2 linked regions of the Acidithiobacillus ferrooxidans ATCC 23270 genome follow. The protein of the gene in region 1 interacts with the protein of each later gene in a pairwise test. Links are inferred from orthologs where the notes say so. Each region holds a gene or a part of one and is shown in the gene's direction. Other genes may lie near its edges.

What was found. Proteins that work in one complex are often made in the same cells at the same time.
Region 2: the proteins of AFE_RS08930 (region 1) and ftsZ interact in binary tests that used the Escherichia coli proteins (3 or more experiments, as listed by UniProt). The link is inferred for Acidithiobacillus ferrooxidans ATCC 23270 from one-to-one orthologs.

What each region holds. Positions count from the first base shown.
Region 1 is NC_011761.1:1,680,345-1,686,847, forward strand. What follows is about bases 240-3,142. They hold AFE_RS08930 (bifunctional tRNA (adenosine(37)-C2)-methyltransferase TrmG/ribosomal RNA large subunit methyltransferase RlmN), read left to right. Parts: upstream 240-1,096; coding sequence 1,097-2,188; downstream 2,189-3,142. Other genes in these bases: miaA (tRNA (adenosine(37)-N6)-dimethylallyltransferase MiaA), read left to right, coding at 240-511; ndk (nucleoside-diphosphate kinase), read left to right, coding at 671-1,096; pilW (type IV pilus biogenesis/stability protein PilW), read left to right, coding at 2,185-3,030; AFE_RS08940 (RodZ domain-containing protein), read left to right, coding at 3,042-3,142. In the rest of the region: more of miaA, read left to right, coding at 1-239; more of AFE_RS08940, read left to right, coding at 3,143-4,022; ispG (flavodoxin-dependent (E)-4-hydroxy-3-methylbut-2-enyl-diphosphate synthase), read left to right, coding at 4,012-5,112; hisS (histidine--tRNA ligase), read left to right, coding at 5,148-6,467; AFE_RS08955 (YfgM family protein), read left to right, coding at 6,464-6,503.
Region 2 is NC_011761.1:174,628-180,336, reverse strand. Bases 2,656-5,494 are described here. They hold ftsZ (cell division protein FtsZ), read left to right. Parts: upstream 2,656-3,412; coding sequence 3,413-4,576; downstream 4,577-5,494. Other genes in these bases: AFE_RS00935 (ferritin family protein), read right to left, coding at 4,698-5,494; ftsA (cell division protein FtsA), read left to right, coding at 2,656-3,354. In the rest of the region: murB (UDP-N-acetylmuramate dehydrogenase), read left to right, coding at 1-301; AFE_RS00955 (D-alanine--D-alanine ligase), read left to right, coding at 294-1,220; AFE_RS00950 (cell division protein FtsQ/DivIB), read left to right, coding at 1,213-2,055; more of ftsA, read left to right, coding at 2,086-2,655; more of AFE_RS00935, read right to left, coding at 5,495-5,555. UniProt on the Escherichia coli protein: Essential cell division protein that forms a contractile ring structure (Z ring) at the future cell division site. The regulation of the ring assembly controls the timing and the location of cell division.

The sequences.
Region 1 (6,503 bases):
GGAGGCCGCCGCGGGTATCGCCCCCCATGACCGGCAACGCATTCAACGCGCCCTGGAAATCATCCTCGGTTCGGGGCAGACGATCAGCGGGGCACGTCACTGGCAAGGTACATTCCCCGGTCCGCTCTACAAAATCATCCTGCGTCCGCCTAGAAGCTGGTTACATCAGCGTATCACGCAGCGCTTTGACGTCATGCTGAACGAGGGATTTCTGGACGAAATCGCCGACCTGAGCGCGCGTCACTACGCGCCCGAGTTACCCGCCATGCGCGCCGTGGGTTACCGCCAATACTTCACCTGGCATGACGGCCTCTGTAGCGCCGCAGAGGCTTACCAAGCCGCACTGGCGGCGACCCGCCAACTGGCCAAGCGTCAGGATACCTGGTTTAAGAGGGAATCAGCGCATTATTATCTTGATCCATCCCGCGACGACGCATCATCCCTGCTATTGCAGATGGCCACCCGACCCCGGCAGGGCGAGGTGCATTCCATCGGATGGGACAACGGGTGATGGGCTGGAATGTCGAGGATGTCGACAAGCCTTTCGTCGCCCAGTTGCAGACTTAAAGTTGGCGCAGTCCAGACATCAACGCCGACGCGCCGGATTGCCAGCGAATACGCAGAATGCTAGCCTATGGCCACTCTGACTTTTACCCCCATTGAGGATCTTATGGCTGTTGAGCGCACCCTTTCCATCATCAAACCCGATGCCGTTCAGAAAAATGCCATCGGTGCCATTCTTGGTCGCTTCGAGAAGGCGGGGCTGCGCATCGCAGCCGCCAAGATGTTGCACCTCAGTCGCGATGACGCGGGTGGGTTTTATGCGGTACACCAGGCCCGGCCTTTTTACGGCGAGTTGTGCGACTTCATGAGCAGCGGTCCGGTATTGGTCACGGTGCTGGAGGGTGAGGGTGCCATCGCCAAAAACCGTGATCTGATGGGCGCTACCAACCCCAAGGATGCCGCTGCAGGAACGATTCGTGCGGACTTTGCCGACAGTATTGATGCCAACGCCGTGCATGGTTCAGACAGTGCCGAGACTGCGGCATGGGAAATCAGTTACTTTTTTGGTCAGCGGGAGATTTTTGCGCACTGAATGATGGGCGATTTTTTGGTGGTTGCTCCGGCCGAAAGGCCACACCTGCTGGGACTGGGTCGCCAGTCCCTCGCTAAGTTATTGCGTACCTGGGGAGAGTCCCCCTTTCGTGCCAACCAGATTTTGCAATGGCTGCATACCCGTCAGGTAACGGATTTCGCGGCCATGACCGACATCAGTAAAACCCTTCGCGCTCGCCTCGCCGCAGAAACCCGCATCGACATGCCGGAAATTATCGCCGATCAGACAGCGGCGGACTGCACTCGCAAATGGCTGCTCCGGTTGCCCGATGGCAATGCCATAGAAACGGTTTTCATTCCTGGAGAAGATCGTGGTACGCTGTGCATCTCTTCGCAGGTAGGCTGTTCTCTGGCCTGCAGTTTTTGTGCTACTGGTGCGCAGGGGCTCAGCCGCAACCTCGAAACCCATGAAATTATCGCACAGGTGCGGGTGGCACGCGATTTTTTAGGCCTGGATGCGATCACCAATATCGTTTTCATGGGCATGGGCGAACCGATGCTCAATTTGCGCGAGGTATTGCCGGCGCTGGATTTGTTGCGCGACGATTATGCCTACGGCTTTGGCGCGCGGCGCATTACCGTCAGCACCGCAGGTGTGGTGCCTGGTATGGATCGACTGGGTGCCGAAAGCCCGGTCAATCTCGCGATCAGCTTGCACGCCAGCCGTGATGAAATCCGCGACATTCTCGTGCCGGTAAACCGCCACTACCCGCTGGCGGAGCTGCTCGCCGCCTGCCGCCGCTATCCTTTGCCGCCCCGGCGCCGCATCACCTTCGAATATGTGATGCTGGAAGGAGTCAATGACGCCGACTCCCATGCGCGGGAACTCCTCCGCCTGTTACGAGACATCCCGGCCATGGTGAATTTGATTCCCTTCAATCCCTTTCCCGGCTCAGATTATAAACGGTCGCCACAGGTGCGCATCGATGCTTTTCGCGATATCATCCTGCGCGGTAACGTAATGACGGTTACGCGCCGGCCACGTGGTGACGACATCGCCGCCGCCTGTGGTCAGTTGGCCGGACAGGTACGCGCGGGTCGTCGCAGTATTCCCTTGGCAGTGCATTCATGAAAAGACTTCTGGGACTAGGGGCTGGTGTACTTTTGCTGAGTGGCTGTGGGCTTTTCGGTGGCAAAGGAGCAGGATTGACGCCCGATCAGCAAATGGCTGCGTATATTGCCCATGAACACAAGGCCAACGCTTCTGCTTCTGGCTTCAGGCCGACATCCGCCAACAGCGATAAAGCCAAAGCCGGTATCTACACGTCTCTCGGGACCGCTTATTTGCAGGATGGCCATCCTCGACAGGCGATCCGGGAACTGCAATTGGCGATTGCCGCTAACAGCCGTTATGCCGATGCGTACAATGTCATGGGTCTGGCCTACGAACAGTTGCAGCAGCGTGATCTGGCCCGCAACGCCTTTCGCCGGGCGCTCTCCTTAGATGCAAAAAACCCAGAATACCTCAATAATTACGGCGCATTCCTCATCAACTCCCGTAACTATGGCGAGGCGGTTATCGAGCTGAAACGGGCCACGTCCGATCCGCTATACAGCACGCCGCAGTTCGCGTGGACCAATCTCGCACAGGCCTACGCAGGACTCAAGGACTTGTCGGCGGCACGCGATGCCCTGGACCGGGCACTTTATCTGGTACCGAACTATCCGCCAGCCCTGCTGATGCTTGCCGAACTGGATTACAATGACGGCAAAGCAGATGCCGCTTTCGCCCATTTGCAGGTGGTTCTGGCGCAGGAGCCGGATAACGCTGACGCGCTCTTGCTGGCGGGGCGGATTGCCGCCCTGCAGGGGCGGACAACACAGGCACAGTCCCTTTGGCAGCGCTGTGTGACTGCTTCACCTTATTCCGCAGCAGGCAAGCAGGCGCAGCGACTGCTGCTGCGAAACGGTTGAGACGGTAGGCCATGGATATGACAACGGAAAACGAAATTTCTCAGGACTTGCGGGCGGCAAGGGAGGCACATGGCTGGAGTCTTCGCCAAGTCGCAGAGCGGTTGCATATCACCGAAGCTCAGGTAAAGGGTCTGGAAGACGGTGATTATACTGCTCTGCCTGGAGCCGCTTTCGCGCGTGGTTTCCTGAAGAATTACGCGCGGCTGCTGGGCCTGGATCCCGAACCGCTGCTGAAGACGTATGATGCCTCCAATGAAGGATCGGGGTTGCACCCGTCGGAAACGGTGTTGCCCGCCAGCGAAGGGCCGCTGTTGGATTACAGCCGACGCGTACTGATTTTTTCCGTATTGATCGTGATCAGCGTTATTGCGGTCGCATGGTGGGTCTGGAGTCATCAGCAGCTGCAGGGCCTGCCTGTCACGGCGGTTTCGCCTATGGTGGCCAAACATCCGGCGGCTTCCGCTAAGGTAGTCACCATAGCGCCCAGCGTGTCAGCCGCTGCCTCGGTGCCAGCAATCGGGAACCCGCCAGCGGCACCCGGCCTGCCCGTCGCGCCGGTCCCGGCAACCCGGTCTGCAGCCGTCGCGACGGGTCCTGGGCTGACGTTTCAGTTCAGCGCCGACTGCTGGGTGCAGGTCAAAGACTCCACAGGAAAAACTCTGCTTGCAGTTTTGGGACATCGCGGCGATGTCCTACGCGTCGATTCCGGTACACCGCCATATAATGTTCTGGTAGGCAAGGCCAGCGCCATCACCATCAGTTATGATGACAAGTCTGTGCCTTTGCCCGCCAACGCCTTGGGCGTGGCCAGACTGCAGATCGGCGCCACGCCGATCGTCGCTGGTGTTCCCCCCCACAGTGTCACCCACGTGGTAACCGCCGCTCATGGCCAGGTACCCCCCCCTGCGCTACCGGTAGCCAGCATGACTTCACCACCTGTTGCGGTATCTGGTACCGCAGCCGTTTCCAGCGAGGCTTTCCATGCACCATGAATCTCCCATTCGGCGTCGTAAGACCCGGCAAATTCACGTTGGCAAGGTAGCGATCGGCGGCGATGCACCGATCAGCGTGCAAAGCATGACCAACACCGAGACCCGCGATATCGCGGCCACCGTCGCGCAAATCCGGCGCCTGGAGGCGGTAGGTGCCGACATCGTCCGGATCTCCGTACCCAGCATGGATGCTGCGGAGGCATTCAAGACGATCCGCGCTCAGGTGGAAACCCCACTAGTCGCCGACATCCACTTCGATCACCGCATCGCTTTGCAGGTGATGGAAGATGGTGTCGATGGCCTGCGTATCAATCCCGGAAATATCGGCTCTCTGGACAAAACACGGCTGGTGGTGGAAATGGCCAAGGACAAGGGGATCCCCATCCGTATCGGCGTCAACGCAGGGTCGCTGGAGAAGGATATCCAGGAGAAATATGGGGAGCCGACGCCGGAGGCACTGGTGGAGTCTGCCTTGCGTCATGTGAGCATTCTGGACGAGTTGAACTTTCATGATGTGAAGATCAGTGTCAAGGCCTCCGACATTTTTCTCGCTGTGAGCGCTTACCGCCTGCTCTCGGAAAAGGTGGATTACCCGCTGCATCTCGGTATCACCGAAGCCGGCGGCCTGCGCTCCGGCACTGTCAAATCCGCTATCGGGCTCGGCCTGCTCCTGCGGGATGGGATCGGCGATACCATCCGGGTTTCGCTCGCAGCGGATCCCGTCGAGGAGATTCGTGTCGGCTTCGATATCCTGAAAAGTCTGCACCTGCGTCAGAAGGGGATCAATCTGATCGCCTGCCCGTCCTGCTCTCGTCAGGAGTTTGATGTCATCACCACCATCAATGCCCTGGAAGCGCGTCTGGAAGACATCCTCGAGCCCATGGACGTTTCGGTGATCGGCTGCGTGGTGAACGGCATCGGCGAGGCAAAGGAGGCCGATATCGGTCTGGCGGGCGGTGACAAGCGCAGCATTCTCTACTACCGCGGCAAACAGGTCGACCGGGTGGAGAACAACGATATTGTCGACGTGCTCGAAAAGCGGATTCGTGCGGAAATCGCTGAACGGCAGGCGACGCGCCATGAGGGTTGAGCACGACCTCCCGGTGTTGCAAGAAGGGAGCGGGCATGGCGGGTAAAGAGTTGCAGGCGGTACGTGGTATGAATGACATTTTCCCGGAGGAGAGCGCGGGGTGGCAGGCGTTGGAAGGTGACCTGCGGATGTTGCTGGCGCTCTACGACTACGGTGAAGTGCGTCTGCCTCTTGTGGAATCGACGGAACTCTTTGCCCGTGCCATTGGCGATGCCACCGATATCGTCCAGAAGGAGATGTACACTTTCGCCGATCGCAATGGAGACAGCCTTACCCTGCGGCCGGAGGGCACAGCGGGATGCGTGCGTGCGGCTATTCAGGCCCGGAGCATACGGGGCCAGACCCCGCGTTATTATTACATGGGGCCGATGTTTCGGCACGAGCGTCCGCAAAAGGGCCGCTACCGACAGTTTCACCAACTGGGTGTGGAGGTTTTCGGGCTGCCTGCGGCGGGCACTGATGCCGAGGTTATCGTCCTGTCAGCGCGGATTCTACGGACGGCTGGGGTTACCGCTTCGCTGCAGATCAACTCACTGGGGAGCCCGGCGGCGCGTATCCGCTATCGAACCCTGCTGCTGGACTATCTGCGCCCACGGCGTGGGGAGCTCTGTGCCGACTGTCGGGAACGGATGGAGCGCAACCCGCTGCGCGTACTCGATTGCAAGGTGCCTGCCTGTCAGGAGATCGCCCGCATGGCTCCGCATTTGGTGGATCATCTGGACGAAGACTCCGCCGCTCATTTCGCCAGTCTGCAATCGTTGCTGACCGCGCTCGATATCCCGTATCTGGTCAATCACAGCCTTGTACGCGGCCTGGATTATTACAACCGTACGGTTTTTGAATGGGTGACGGACGCGCTTGGTGCCCAGGGCACGGTGCTGGCGGGTGGTCGTTATGACGGCTTGGTCGCACAGTTGGGTGGCGCTGATACGCCGGCGATCGGCTTTGCCGTGGGCCTTGAAAGACTACTGGCGTTGCAGGCGCTGCAGGGGAGGGGGATAGAGGCGCCCCATCCTTTACTGTTTATCGGCGCACTGGATGATATTGCGGTGGCCCGTGCGTGGCGGATCGCCGAACGGCTGCGGGATGCAGGTATTTCCGTGGTAACCGGGGGCCCCGCTACCTTCAAGAACGTCATGAAGCAGGCGGAACGTTCTCGCGCCAGATTCCAGGCCCTGATTGGCGCAGAGCAAATCGCCGGTGAGCCGCTGATCCTCAAGGAACAGGCCGGAGAAGGCCGCTGGCAGGGAGATCCCGAGGCGTTGTACGAGGGTTTGCGCAGCCTTGGCGTTGATTTCCCGCAGCATGCACCCCATACTGTCCCCAATTTTGCCACAGCCAGAACCTCATCGTGACCGGTCCAGAACTCTCCGAATTCCTTTATCGCCATC
Region 2 (5,709 bases), 1.5 Mb from region 1 along the record:
TGCCTGGCAGGAACGCCGCGCCGCCACTCAGCCCCTGGAATGGCCGAGCTGCGGTTCCGTCTTCCGCAATCCACCCGGCGATCATGCCGCCCGGCTCATCGAAGCGGCGGAACTCAAGGGCCTGCGTTATGGGGACGCCGAAGTCAGCACCCAGCACGCCAATTTCATCATCAACCGCGGTGCCGCCCGCGCCGAGGAGATCGAGGCACTGGTGGCCAACGTACAACAAGAGGTCCTCAACCGCTTCGGCATCGAGCTTCAGCCGGAGATGCGGGTCATCGGGGAGGTGGCCGATGTCTGATTTAGCCCGCATCGCCGTACTTTACGGAGGCCCCTCCGGAGAACGCGAAGTCTCTCTCGACAGCGGTCACGCCGTGTTGCAAACCTTGCAGGGGCTGGGCATGGATGCCGTCGGCGTCGACATCCAGCCGGCCATCCTCCAGCAGCAAATGGCCGAAAGCGGAGCACAGATCGCCTTCAACGTCTGCCATGGCGCGGTAGGCGAAGACGGTCTGTTGCAGGCCTGCCTGGAGACTCTGGATATGCCCTACACCGGCAGCGGTGTCCTCGCCTCCGCTCTCGCCATGGATAAATGGCGCTGCAAGCAGCTCTGGCGAGCCGCCGGTTTACCGGTGACCGACGGCATCCTGCTGCATCGCGGCAGCCATACGCCCGACCTCGGCGCCCGCTTCGGCTGGCCCCTGTACATCAAGCCGAACCACGGTGGCTCCAGCCTCGGGGTCAGCAAAGTCGGCGGCCCGGCGGAATTGGATGCGGCCTTGCAGTGCGCCTTCGCCATCGAGGATGAAGTCCTCTGCGAGGGTGCCGTCATCGGTCACGAAGTCACCGTCGGCATCCTCGATGGCCAGGCGCTGCCGCCGATCGTCATCGAAACGCCCCGGGCCTTCTATGACTACACCGCCAAGTATCTCGCCGACGATACCCGTTATCTCCTGCCCTCCGGCCTCGGCGCTCCGCTGGAGCAGCAGTTGCAGGCACTTGCGCTCCGAGCCTTTGCCGAGCTCGGCTGCCGCGACTGGGGGCGGGTCGACTTCATGATCGGCGGCGACGGTCGACCCCATCTGCTGGAAGTCAACAGTGTGCCCGGCATGACCAGCCACAGCCTGATTCCCATGGCCGCCAAAGCCACCGGCATGGGCTTCCCGGAATTATGCGCCACCATACTGCGCACCGCGCAGAGGAGAGTGAAACATGGTTAGCGTCATGCGCGATTACCGACATGGGCAGCAACCGCAACATCCTGCCGCCACCCTCAGAAAACCGCCCAGACCCAAAGCCGAGGCGGCTCCGCCCAAAGTACGCCGGGCCATTCCGTGGCGGCTTTATGGCCGCGTGCTCTTTGGCGGAATCGGTATCAGCGCCCTCGCGTGGGGGGGCTGGATGGGCTGGAACTGGGTGCGTGAACCACAGGTCATGCCCATCAGCACCTTGACCATTTCTGGCATATCGGCGCGGATCCCGCTGCCCGAGGTGAACGCCGCCCTCAGACCCTACGTGGGTCAGGGTTTTCTCTGGATCCATCCGGATCAGGTGCGACGGGCAATCGACGCCCTCCCGTGGGTAGCGGATGCCGAAGTCCGCCGGGTCTGGCCCGACCGGCTGCAGATCCGGATCAAATCCTACACACCCGTAGCCCGCTGGCTGAGCGGTGCGGGACAGATGGTGGATGGCCAGGGTCAGGTGTTCAGCGTTCCCCCCCGGCAGGTACCGGCAGGACTTCCGAACCTCGAAGGCCCGGCCGACAGCGGTAGTGAACTGATCGCCCAACTCGCCACTTTCAACGGTATCGTCGCCCCGCTCGGCGTCAAGGTGACATCCCTTCAGGAAGACCGGCGCGGCGGCTGGCGCTGCATTCTCAGTAATCAGGTGCGCCTGCTGCTGGGCAGTGAAAACATCCTTCCCGCCTTGAAACGCTGGGTGGCCATCGCCCCCCAGGTCAAGGAATACCTCGTGCCGGGGGCCACCATGGACCTGCGCTACACCAACGGCTTTGCGGTCGCCATGCCCGCGGCGGCCACCGTCAGCAGTCAGTAACGGATCACCGATCCGAAGGAGCGAAACGAAATGAAACGCAGCAATCCGGAACTCATCGTCGGTTTGGACATCGGCACCTCCAAGGTCGCCTGCATCGTCGCCCAGTCCAGGGGCGGCCGTGAGGCAGAGATCATCGGCGTCGGTCAGCATCCCTCCCGGGGCCTCAAAAAGGGTGTGGTCGTCGACATCGAATCCACCGTTCAAGCCATCACCCGCGCTGTACAGGAAGCGGAACTGATGGCCGGTGTGCAGATTCACGGCGCCATCGTCGGTATTGCCGGCGGCCACATCCGCGGCTACAACAGCCACGGCATCGTCGCCATCAAGAACAAGGAAGTCAGCAATGAGGATGTCGGTCGGGTCATGGACGCCGCCCGTGCCATCGTCATTCCCCAGGACCAGAACGTCATCCACATCCTCCCCCAGGAATTCATGATCGACAGTCAGGAGGGCGTCCGTGAGCCGGTCGGCATGTCCGGCGTGCGCCTGGAGGCACGGGTGCACATCGTCACCGGTGCCGTGAGTGCGGCACAAAACATCACCAAGTGCGTCGAACGCTGCGGCTTGCAGGTACAGGATCTGGTCCTCGAACAGCTCGCCTCCGCCGATGCCGTCCTCACCGCTGATGAGAAAGAACTCGGCGTCTGTCTGGTGGACATCGGCGGTGGCACCACGGACATCGCTATCTTCCGCGATGGCGCCGTTCGCCACACCGCCGTCATCCCCATTGCCGGCGATCAGGTTACCAACGATATCGCCCTCGGCCTGCGCACCCCGCCCGTCGAAGCCGAACAGATCAAAAAGCTCTACGGCTGCGCCCTCGGTGATCTGATCGAGCAGGATGATGAAATCCCCGTCCCCAGCGTCGGCACCCGCCCGCCGCGGACCATTTCGCGGCGTATTCTCGGCGACATCATCGAGCCCCGCATCAAGGAGCTTTTCGAGCTGATCCAGGCGGAACTGCGCCGCACCGGCTACGAAGACATGGTCGCCGCCGGAGTGGTCATTACCGGCGGCTCCAGCAAACTGGAAGGCATGGCCGAACTGGCCGAAGAAATCCTCCACCTGCCGGTGCGCGTCGGCGAGCCCATGCATTTGCCGGGTATGGAAACCGTCGTCCGGACTCCGGGCCATGCCACGGGTGTCGGTCTGGTCATGTACGGGCTGCACAATCAAGTGGCGAGTCAGGCCGAGCCACTTCAGAACCCGGCCATCGCGGCCCGGGAAAACCATATGGATACCAGCTTCGGCGGCGTTTTTCGCAAGATGCGCTCCTGGGTACAGACGAGCTTTGGCTGATTTCTGCTTGCAGGGCTGAGGCACACAATTTTGCAAGACTTCAAGAAGGAGAAAGACAATGTTTGAACTCAATGAATGTGAACAAGACGGCGCTGTCATCAAAATCATCGGCGTCGGGGGCGGGGGCGGCAACGCCATCAACAACATGTGCGCGGCAGGATTGGAAGGCGTGGAGTTCATCAGCGCCAATACCGATGCCCAGGCGTTGCGCCACTCCCAAGCCAGCCATACGATCCAGCTCGGCGCTCAGATCACCCGCGGCCTCGGTGCGGGCGCAGATCCCGAAGTCGGGCGCAAGGCCGCCGAGGAAGGCCGTGACGAAATCCGCGCGACCCTGGAAAAGGCCGACATGGTCTTCATCACCACGGGCATGGGCGGCGGCACCGGCACCGGCGCCGCCCCCGTGGTGGCAGCCATTGCTCGCGACATGGGCATCCTCACCGTCGGCGTGGTCACCAGACCCTTCAACTTTGAAGGCAAGAAACGCCAGCAGCACGCCCTCTCCGGCATCGACGAGCTCTCCCAGTACGTGGACTCTCTAGTCATTATCCCCAATGAGAAACTGTTGTCCGTCCTTGGCAAGAACATCAGCCTCAAGGACGCCTACCAGGCCGCCGACAACATCCTTCTCGGCGCCGTGCAGGGCATCTCGGAGCTGGTCACCCGCCCCGGCCTGATGAACCTGGATTTCGCCGATGTCCGTACCGTCATGTCGGGCATGGGTCTGGCCATGATGGGTACCGCCAGCGGCCGCGGCGAAAACCGCGCCAAGGATGCCGCCACCCGCGCCGCCTCCAGCCCGCTGCTGGACGACATCAATCTCGCGGGAGCCCGCGGCATTCTGGTCAACATCACCGCCGGCATGGACCTGACTTTGGGCGAGTTCGAAGAAGTCGGCGAACTGATCCGTGGTTATGCGGCAGATGACGCCAACGTCAAGGTCGGCACCGTGCTGGATCCGGAACTGGAAGGGGAACTACGGGTTACGGTGGTCGCCACCGGATTGCAACGGGAACCCGTGCGGCTGGCGGTCGAGAATATCCGGCCACGGTCGGCAGCCATCCCGGCTACGGCGGCAGACTGGCGCAACCTTGACAAGCCCACCGGCATGCGCCAGACCGAACGCCCGACGGGTTCGAGCGTGCCCGCCCATGGCGGCAACCATACGCCGAACTACGCGGACCTGGACATTCCCGCCTTCCTGCGCCGTCAGGCGGACTAAGGGCGTAGGCCGGGTCAGCGCAGGCGTTGACCCCGGGCGGCCAGGTTTCCCGCCTGGTGGGGGGACCGCCTGCCTGCCGCCATGGCCACTACCGTGCCCATGAGGAACCGTTACAGCGCGCTCAACCCGCCACCAAGTGCCCGGAAGCATCATGGGCGGCGGCGCTCATCACCTTGCGGTAACGGCTGAGATCCTTGATGCTCTGAATGGGCGTTTCGAGCAGAGCGGAAAGATTGCGCAAAATGCCATTGACCACCTTGCCCTCCCAGATCGCGTCGAAATGAATCTGGGTATCCAGCCATTGCTCCAGCCAACCCGGATCCGGCAGATGACTCTGCACACTGTCCTCGGGATACATCGCCTTGTTCACATGGAGATTGGTGGGATGCAATGCCTTCGCCGTCTTGGTATTGGCCATGAGTACACCGATCTTGGCAAAAGCCAGACGCGCGCTGTCCCCGAGGCGATCAATGGCGCGCCGCATATATTTCAGATATACACCGGCGTGCCGCGCCTCATCCTTGGATAGCACCTCGTAAATCGAGCGGATCACCGGCTCGCTATGCCACTGCGCCGCGCATTTGTACCAGTGTGTCAGGCGGATTTCGCCGCAAAAATGCAGCATGAGGGTTTCCATTGCTGGCGCCGGATCAAATTCAAAGCGTACATTGTGCAATTCCTCTTCCGTCGGCAGATATTCCGGCGCGAAGCGGCGCAGGTATTCCATGAGCACCAGGGCGTGCTTCTGCTCTTCGTAGAACCAGATGGACATGAAGGCCGAGAAATCGGAGTCGCTCCGGTTGTCGCGGAGAAACATCTCCGTCGCCGGGAGTGCCGACCACTCGGTGACCGCATTCATCTTGATCGTGCGCAACTGCTCATCGCTGACCAGGTTACGGTCAAACTGCTCCCAGGGGATGTCCGTGGCCATGTTCCAGCGCGCGGCTTCCAGCGATTTGAACAACTCAGGGTATAACATGGCGAACCAACCTCTCTCTGGCGTTCTCGATAACGGGTGCCGGAGCACCTCGGCGCCCTTCCGCCCACCAGACGAAAGTCGCGAAGGCACCCCCACAAAGCCTTGTGACAACACCGTGAGGCTTCGTAAAATATGTGCTTGGCATTTTACGACA